One region of the Rhodococcus opacus B4 genome, then DNA from elsewhere that is predicted to be linked to it. Evidence: riboswitches for the same ligand, from Rfam matches in the RefSeq annotation. Region 1 holds a riboswitch; each other region holds the start of a gene.
What was found. A riboswitch is a leader RNA that binds a small molecule or an ion and turns the genes downstream of it on or off. The one in region 1 is predicted to bind S-adenosylmethionine.

Region 1 (2,195 bases):
TTCCACTGGCCGCTTTCCTTGGCGTAGGCCCAGTTCCGCCGTCCCGCCACCAGGGTGCGCACGGCATCGACCAGCCGGTCCACGTCCTCGGAGCAGCTTCCGAGACCGACGCTCACCCGCACGGCACCGTCGGGCCTGCCGAGGCGACCCAGCAGCGGGTGGGCGCAGAAACGTCCGTCGCGGACTCCGATCCCGTGTTCGGCGGACAGGTAGGCGGCGATCTCCCCGGGCTCGAAACCGTCGATCGTGAACGTCACGATCCCCACCGTGTCGGGGGCGTCCGACCACAGCCGCAGGAACTCCAGGCCGTTGACCGAGCCGAGGCCGTCGAGCAACCGGCCGGTGAGTGCCGCCTCGTGTTCGGCCACCGTGCCGAAGTCCAGTTCGGACAGCGCATCGCACGCGGCGGCGAGGGCCGCGGCGCCGAGCACGTTGGGGGTTCCCGCCTCGTGCCGGGCGGGGGCGGGCGCCCAGTGCGTGGATTCGACGGTCACGTTCCGGACCGCGCCGCCGCCCGCGAGGTAGGGCTCGGCGGCGTCGAGCCAGTCCCGGCGGCCCACGAGCACCCCGGCGCCGAACGGGGCGTACAGCTTGTGCCCGGAGAAGGCGAGGTAGTCGACACCCCACTCCTCGACGTCGATGCGGCGGTGCGGTGCGAGCTGAGCAGCGTCGACGAGAATCCGTGCGCCGCAACGATGCGCCACCTCGGCGAGGGTCGCGATCGGCAGCACCTCACCGGTCACGTTGGACGCACCCGTCACCGCGAGCAGGGCGGTGGGCTTGGAGCACAATTCGGCGACCAGCAGCCGGACGGTCTCGGCCAGCGTGTCTGCCGCCCGGACGACGCGAGAGTCCTTCCACGGCAGCAGGTTCGCGTGGTGCTCGATGTCGAGGACGACGGTGCTACCGGGAACGCAGCCGGCGAGCAGATTCAGCGAGTCGGTCGTGTTGCGGGTGAATACCACCACTTGGTCGTCGCACGCTCCGACGAACCGGGCCACCGAGTCGCGGGCCTTCTCGTAGCACTCGGTCGACACCCGCGAGGCGTAGCCGGCGCCGCGGTGCACGCTGGAGTACGTCGGAAGCAGGGCCCCGATACGGTCCGTCACCTGCGCCAACGCCGGCGCACTGGCCGCGTAGTCGAAGTTCACGTAGGTGCACTCGCCGCCCTGAACGAGCGGAACCCGCAGGTCGGAGCCCGAAACCTGAGCCAGGGGGGCAACACACACGTCAGCGGTCAATACAGCAGTCATCACGACATCCCTCGTAGTCAGGGACTCGTCGCAGGGTCGGTGCCCTCTCGGAGTCCGCGCTTGCCGGGTCCGGTATGAACCTCAGCCTGGTCGTCACCCGGAGCACCCCGCCGCGGTGGAGGGTTGCCGACCAGCTAGCCGGGGCTTGACGCTGGTACTCGTGACCTGTTTCGAAGATTGCAGGATCGGGGCGCGGTTGTCAACTCGAATCCCGGGAGGGTCCCGGGATCGGGCCGCACACTCGCGTCAGTTGGGGGTGACCCCGAGCAGCGGGGCGAGCTGATTCGCAATCGGGTTGAGGTCCAGTCTGTTCGGGTCCTTCTTGGGTTTCGAGTCCCACGGCTGAACGGTGGCGGGGTCGCCGAACACGATCCGGTCGGCACTGCGGACGCCGGTGAGGCTGCCCTGTGGTGCTTCGCAGGACGCGGCGGTGTTCTGAGGGAAGTCCTGCTGAGTGTCGTCGAAGTTCGGGTCATTCCGCTTCATCTCGGCGAGGATCGTCTGGGTGCCCTCGTACCCGACGGTGCACGACGGCGGATTGTTCGTCTCGGCTATCAGGCCCAGGTGCACGGTTCCGTCGTCGGGCGCGATCGTCGACGATGCCTCCGCCACGCCCGGCAGGTACACGAACAGGGTTCGCAGAGCCGTGGCCTGCACGGAGATCGCCTTTGCCGTGGCGGAGAGGCCGGCGAGGTTCGTCGTGCCGCCGGGGCCGACGTCCGAGACCAATTGCCCCAGTTGCTCGCTCGCCGGGTTTCCGTTGTCGATCAGCCGCCGGACATCGGGGTCGCTGCTCCGCAGGCGGTCCGCGAGCGAGTCCAGATCTGCACTGAAATCCTCGATCGCCGAGGGCTGTTCGGACTGCGTGCCCAGCACCGTCCTGCTGTCGCGTATCGGAGCTACGGTTCGGTCGAGTGAATCGGCGCCCGACGTCGACAGCCC
Region 2 (2,195 bases), 2.3 Mb from region 1:
GATGTCTTTGAACGCACCGTCGTACGCCTTGAGGATCGTGTTCTTCGTCGACAGGTACACCGGGTAGTTCTGCTGCAGGCCGTAGTTGAGCGAGGCGCGCGCGAAGTCCTCGATGGACTTGGTGAAGTTGTACTGACCCTGGACGACGCCGCCGCCGTCGGGGAAGTTCACCAGCTCGTGCTCTATCGGCTCGCTGCCGTCCTCGGGCGTGTAGGTGATCATCACCTTGCCCGGGCCGGGGACCTTGAAGTCGGTGGCGCGGTACTGGTCGCCGAAGGCGTGACGGCCGATGATGATCGGCTTCGTCCAGCCCGGAACCAGTCGCGGAACGTTGGAGATGATGATCGGCGCGCGGAAGATCGTGCCACCGAGGATGTTGCGGATGGTGCCGTTGGGCGACCGCCACATCTTCTTGAGGCCGAACTCCTCGACGCGCGCCTCGTCCGGGGTGATGGTCGCGCACTTGACGCCGACGCCGTGCTTCTTGATGGCGTTGGCCGCGTCGACGGTGACCTGGTCGTCCGTCTCGTCCCGGTACTCGATACCGAGGTCGTAGTACTCCAGGTTCACATCCAGGTAGGGATGGATCAGCTTGTCTTTGATGAACTGCCAGATGATGCGTGTCATCTCGTCGCCGTCGAGTTCGACGACGGTGCCCTCAACCTTGATCTTGGACATGGGTGCTTCGCGTCCTCCTAGGAAGATTCCCTGGTTACACGGTTGCGGGCGCACTTCGTGAGTGGGTCCGCGAACGGTTCGCTTATCAAACGTAGACGGTCGATGCGGCCGCTGGGGAGACCGCACTTTAACAAGACAAGCGTACTGCTATGCGTGGCGCGCGCAACATGTGGGTGCGAGATCCCACCCCTACCGGCGGGTAATTTTTCCCTGCTAGCAGGCCTGATCGGTGCCGTTTCCGGTCGTTCCACCCCAGCCGCTAAGATTCACCACAGGTCATGAGTGCCAGCAACGAGCCCCGGCTAGCTGGCCGGCAACCCTCCACCGCGGTGGGGTGCCCCGGGTGATGACCTGGTTCCCTGATTCATACAAACAGTCGGGTGACAAGCGCGGGTCCGACATCGGAGGTTCATGATGTGTTGTTGTTGTCGTAGATAGACCCCAGACAAGCCCTGTGCGCGAACGAACCAGCTCCTCGTCCGCGCCCTCGTCAGACCACTGGAGTAGACAGCACATGACCGAGAACTGGTCGTTCGAGACCAAGCAGATCCACGCCGGGCAGACGTCCGACGCGACCACCAAGGCGCGGGCGCTGCCGATCTACCAGACCACCTCGTACACGTTCGACAGCACCGATCACGCTGCCGCGCTGTTCGGTCTGGCCGAGCCCGGCAACATCTACACCCGCATCATGAACCCCACCCAGGACGCGGTCGAGCAGCGCATCGCCGCCCTCGAAGGCGGCGTCGCCGCCCTGCTCCTGGCGTCCGGGCAGGCCGCTGAGACGTTCGCGATCCTGAACCTCGCCGAGGCGGGCGACCACATCGTCTCCAGCCCGCGCCTGTACGGCGGCACCTACAACCTCTTCCACTACACGCTGCCCAAGCTCGGCATCGAGGTGTCGTTCGTCGAAGACCCCGACGACCTCGAGCAATGGAAGAACGCGATCCGGGACAACACGAGGGCGTTCTACGGCGAGACCATCTCCAATCCCCGCAACGACGTGCTCGACCTGCCCGGAATCTCCGGGATCGCGCACCAGCACGGAATCCCCCTGATCGTCGACAACACCGTGGCCACCCCCTACCTGATCCGCCCACTCGAGCACGGCGCGGACATCGTGGTGCACTCGGCCACCAAGTACCTCGGCGGCCACGGCACGGCCATCGCCGGCGTCATCGTCGACGGCGGCACGTTCGACTGGACCCAGGGCCGCCACAGCAGCTTCACCACCCCGGACCCGAGCTACCACGGCGTCGTCTACTCCGAACTCGGACCGCCCGCGTACGCCCTCAAGGCGCGCGTGCAATTGCTGCGCGACCTCGGTTCCGCGATCTCCCCGTTCAACGCGTTCCTCATCGCGCAGGGCCTCGAGACGCTGAGCCTGCGGATGGAGCGGCACGTGTCGAACGCGACCGCCGTCGCCCAGTACCTGGAGGCGCGGCCGGAGATCGTGTCCGTCGGATATGCCGGGCTCCCGTCGTCGCCGTGGCACGACCGGGCGAAGCAGATCGCGC
Region 3 (2,195 bases), 2.6 Mb from region 1:
CACCGCTCTTCGGCGGACTTCGCGACGGAACTGTCGGACAGGATGCCGAGCTGCGGGGTGGACGACGCCTGGAGGAACTGCGCGTTGGGTGCGGCGAAGTCGACCTGCGCGGTCTGCGGGTCGATCACGGTGGTGCCCTTGTATCCGGTGAGGTAGCTGGCACCCAGTGCGGCCTTGGCTCCGGTGAGGGTGTTCACGATGGCGTCGAGGTTCTTCTTCACCGATTCCGCAGTGAAAGGTGTTCCGTCACTGAACGTCACCCCTTCCTTCAGGTGGAACGTGAAGGAGGATGCGTCGGCGTCGGTGTCCCAGCTCTCGGCGAGCCACGGCTTCAGTTCGCCCGTCTCCGGGTCTTGGTCGGTGAGCGAGTCCACCACCTGACGAGCCACGTAGATCGTCTGATTCGTGCCCGACTGCGCGGGGTCGGCGCACGTGGGTGCCTGGGAGAGGCCGTAGCGGAGTGTGCCGCCCGGCTGTGCGGGGCCCGCATCCGCGGAGGAACTGCTGGAACCGCCACCGCAGGCGGTGAGCGCCGTGGCCAGCACGGCGGCGGCGCCGATACCTGCTGCGATGCGGGCACCGCGGTGGGGCGAGGACAAAAGCACTGATGGCACCGAGAACTCCGTGATCTCGAAGAAGTGCCGTGCGCGCTGCCCGTCGTATCGGCAGCGCTCACGCGCACAGGAAGGTGAAGGACACCGGATCCGACGCGGATGCGGTGTGAAGAGCCGGAACCCCGAGAGATCGGGGTGTCAGGTCAGCTGTGACAGATCGAGGTGGACAGCCGGCAGAGATCGACGTGCAGGCGCCCCCAGGCGCTCACGAAACCTTCGGTCAACATCGTTCCTCCATCGATCCCGGCGGTAGCACCCGCACCCGCAGGGCGGGGGGTTGCTGCGACGTCAACGAGCCAGGTCTCTCGGTCGCTCTGGATGGTCGTTACCGAGTGTAAGAGATCGCCGGTCGCGGCGCCACACGGACCCCGCTACCCGACCGCCTGCCGGGACTCGACCTCCCGCCGCGACAGGGCGGGCCGGAGCCCGAGGTGCTCACGCAGTGTGGAGCCTTCGTATTCCGTTCGGTACGAACCTCGCTCCTGCAATTCGGGCACCAGCAGGTCGACGATCTCGTCGAGTCCGGTGGGCACCAGATACGGCGAGATGTTGAATCCGTCCGTCGCCCCACTGCGAACCCACCGGGTGAGTTCGTCGGCGACCTGCCCGGGGGTGCCCGCGAAACCGGAGCGCTGGGTGGTCGCGATCGCCACCTGACGCAGCGACAGGTTCTGCGCCTCCGCCAGTGCCCGCCATTCCCTGGCGATGGCGAGCGGATCCTTTCCGTCACGCGCCGCCCCGCGGGTGACGGAGATCGGCGCGGGCACCGGATCGAATTCGGGCAGTGGACCGTCCGGGTCGCGATCGGACAGATCGCGGCCCCACACCTGACCGACCAGAGACAACGCCGTCTGCCCGGTGTACTGGCCCTCGAGAACCCAGCGCACCTTCTCCTCCACCTCGGACGCGTTCTCCGCGAGCACGATCTGCGTGCCCGGCAGAATCTTGACGTCGTCCTCGGGGCGCCCCGCACGACGCACTCTCGCCCTGATGTCCTCGGCGAAGGCGAGCGCCGCGTCGAAATGCGTTCCGTGCCGGGAGAAGATCACGTCGGTGTGCGCGGCCGCGAAGTCCCGGCCCGCCGGTGAGTCACCGGCCTGGAAGATGACGGGGTGTCCCTGGCCGCTGCGCGGCAGCGTGGGGGTGATCGTGACGTCGAACTGCGACGTGCGCCGGGACACCTCCCGCACCCCGTCCGGGGTTGCCCACGACGGCGCGTCGGTCCTCGTCGCGACCGCGCCGTCGGCCCACGCATCCCAGATCGCCCGGGCGGTGTCGAGGAACTGCCCGGCCCGCTCGTACCTGTCCGCGTGATCGAGGAAGCCGCCGCGCCGGAAGTTCTCACCGGTCCAGGCATTGTCCGTGGTGACCGCGTTCCAGCCGGCACGGCCACCGGACAGCAGGTCCAGCCCGGACAGCCGCCTGGCGAGGTCGGCGGGCTCGTTGTAGGTGGTGTTCTGGGTGGCCACCAACCCGATGTGCCGGGTGATGCCGGCGAGCGCCGCGAGCTGGGTGATCGCGTCCGGGCGGCCCACGATGTCGAGATCGAGAATCTTGCCCTCCTGTTCCCGCAGGCGCAGG
Region 4 (2,195 bases), 2.6 Mb from region 1:
GGCGCGGAGATCGCGCGGAGTCCTGATGGAATTGTTGGTCAGGACGATGAACGGGGTACCGGACTCCCGGAGTTCGGCCAGGAACAGGTCGGCGCCGGGGACCAGGTGCTCTTCGTGGACGAGAACGCCGTCCATGTCCATGAGATAGGTCCAGCCCGGGTGCTCTACTTCGTTGCTCACCGACTCAGTATGGGGGAGCGGGAGGGTGCATGCGCGACTATGCGAGCAGCCGGAACAGGCCGATGAGACCGACGACGACGATGGTTCCCCGCAGCGCGGTGGGGGACAGGCGGCGGCCGTATCGGGCGCCCAGGACGCCTCCGATCAATGATCCCACCGCGATGAGGCCGGCGGCCGCCCAGCTGATCCGGTCGAAGGCCACGAGTGTGTACGCGGTCGCCGCGACGACGTTGACGATGAGCGACAGCAGATTCTTCGCGCCGTTCATCCGCTGCAGGCTCTCCGGCAGGATCGCGCCCATCACGCCCATCAGCAGAATGCCCTGCGCCGCGGTGAAGTATCCGCCGTACACGCCGACGGCGAACGTGCCGACGGTCAGCAGGCCGAGGCGCGTCGGGCTCAGGCCCGCCTCGTGGCTGCCGCGCTGCTTGGCCCACGCCTGGATCTTCGGCTGCAGCACCACCAGGATGAGGGCGAGGATCAGCAGCACCGGGACGACGAGTTCGAACACCGTTTCGGGGAGGTGCAGCAGGAGCCACGAGCCGAGAATCGCGCCGCACAGCGATGCCGGGATCTGCCACCGCAGCCGCGGTCCCTGCCCGGCCAGTTCCCGCCGGTACCCCCACGTGCCGGACACGCCACCGGCGACCAGGCCGATCGCGTTCGACATCGTGGCGGTCACCGGAGGGAACCCGAATGCCACCAGGGTGGGAAAGGTGATGAGCGTGCCGCTGCCGACGATGGCGTTGATCGCGCCCGCGCCGACGCCGGCTACCAGGATCGCGATGACTTCGAGTGGTGTCACCGAGGCGACGTTACAAGGGCCTCGGACGGCCCGGCGGCCGGGTCGCGCCGCGCTGGCGATACGCGACTGCGCGTCCCACCCAACCGCATCCTCGGCCACGTGTCAGTACTTCTGCGCACCGTGATTCTTGCGCCTATATGACGCCATTTCCCCTGTGGTGCAGGGGAATACCCCGTGTTGACGGCGTCCGGGAATGCGGCTAGTGTTCGCTTCAACCATCCAGAGCGACCGAGAGACCTGGCTCGTTGACGTCGCAGCAACCCTTCCGAATCTTTCGGGTGCGGGTGCTACCGCCGGGATCGATGGAAGGCAGCACATGAACTACCTCGCGCGCCCTGCGTGGCGCAGACGGCACATCGACCTGTGCCGGACCACCTCCTGCCACTGTTGACGAGGTCCCACAGCACGCTCACCGGGTAAAACGCCAGGTGAGCGCGTGACGCGCGCCCGCCTCCCGCGGAAGACGCGCCCCCTACCCGTCCCGTTTCCAGGTGAAAGGCCGCATCGGTGATGTCTGTTCCCAGTGGTGAGCGAGCGTGAGCGCCCCCGTCCGGGCGCGTTCGGCCGCGCCCCTCGATTCCGCACCCTCCGGCGACCGCGACCGGCCCGGCGACGCCGCGCTGGAGGTCGCGCGACGGTGGCACCCGTGGCGGTGGGTGGTCAGCGCCGCCGTACTGGTGCTGCTCGCCCAGTTCGTCCACGGCCTCGCCACCAACCCGGGGTGGGACTGGGCGACGTTCGCCAAGTACTTCACCGCCGGCTCGGTGCTGCAGGCCCTGTGGATGACGGTGAAGCTTACCCTGTGGGGGACCGTCCTCGGATTCGCGCTCGGGGTGGTGCTGGCGGTCAGCCGTCTGTCGCACAACCCGGTGCTGCAGGTGATCGCCTGGGTGTACATCTGGGCGTTCCGGTCGATCCCGCTGATCGTGCAACTCCTGTTCTGGTTCAACATCACGTACCTGTATCAGACTCTCTCGCTGGGTATTCCGTTCGGACCCGCCTTCTTCACGTTCGAGGTCAACGGCGTCATCAGCGGCTTCACCGCCGCCGTCATCGGTCTGGCCCTGCACCAGGCCGCGTACTCCGCGGAGATCATCCGCTCCGGCATCATCTCGGTCGACCACGGGCAGATCGAGGCCGCGCAGTCGCTGGGCATTCCGCGCCGTCGCCAGTTCTTCAAGATCGTTCTGCCCCAGGCGATGCGCGGGAT

Region 2: another riboswitch for S-adenosylmethionine. It lies ahead of ROP_RS31265 (bifunctional o-acetylhomoserine/o-acetylserine sulfhydrylase); the one in region 1 lies ahead of ROP_RS21315 (aminotransferase class V-fold PLP-dependent enzyme).
Region 3: another riboswitch for S-adenosylmethionine. It lies ahead of ROP_RS45215 (putative leader peptide); the one in region 1 lies ahead of ROP_RS21315 (aminotransferase class V-fold PLP-dependent enzyme).
Region 4: another riboswitch for S-adenosylmethionine. It lies ahead of ROP_RS45220 (putative leader peptide); the one in region 1 lies ahead of ROP_RS21315 (aminotransferase class V-fold PLP-dependent enzyme).

Annotation. Positions count from the first base shown of each region.
Region 1 covers NC_012522.1:4,637,396-4,639,590, reverse strand. The annotation lists gene ROP_RS21315 (aminotransferase class V-fold PLP-dependent enzyme) at 1-1,253, opposite strand, end outside; SAM riboswitch class IV at 1,305-1,419, opposite strand; gene ROP_RS21310 (MCE family protein) at 1,500-2,195, opposite strand, start outside.
Region 2 covers NC_012522.1:6,900,560-6,902,754, reverse strand. The annotation lists gene ROP_RS31270 (NADP-dependent isocitrate dehydrogenase) at 1-678, opposite strand, end outside; SAM riboswitch class IV at 953-1,074, shown strand; gene ROP_RS31265 (bifunctional o-acetylhomoserine/o-acetylserine sulfhydrylase) at 1,193-2,195, shown strand, end outside.
Region 3 covers NC_012522.1:2,076,590-2,078,784, forward strand. The annotation lists gene ROP_RS09635 (ABC transporter substrate-binding protein) at 1-605, opposite strand, end outside; gene ROP_RS45215 (putative leader peptide) at 758-841, opposite strand; SAM riboswitch class I at 846-939, opposite strand; gene ROP_RS09640 (NtaA/DmoA family FMN-dependent monooxygenase) at 986-2,195, opposite strand, start outside.
Region 4 covers NC_012522.1:2,083,769-2,085,963, reverse strand. The annotation lists gene ROP_RS09680 (HAD-IIA family hydrolase) at 1-141, opposite strand, end outside; gene ROP_RS09675 (sulfite exporter TauE/SafE family protein) at 218-985, opposite strand; SAM riboswitch class I at 1,198-1,294, shown strand; gene ROP_RS45220 (putative leader peptide) at 1,302-1,376, shown strand; gene ROP_RS09670 (amino acid ABC transporter permease) at 1,522-2,195, shown strand, end outside.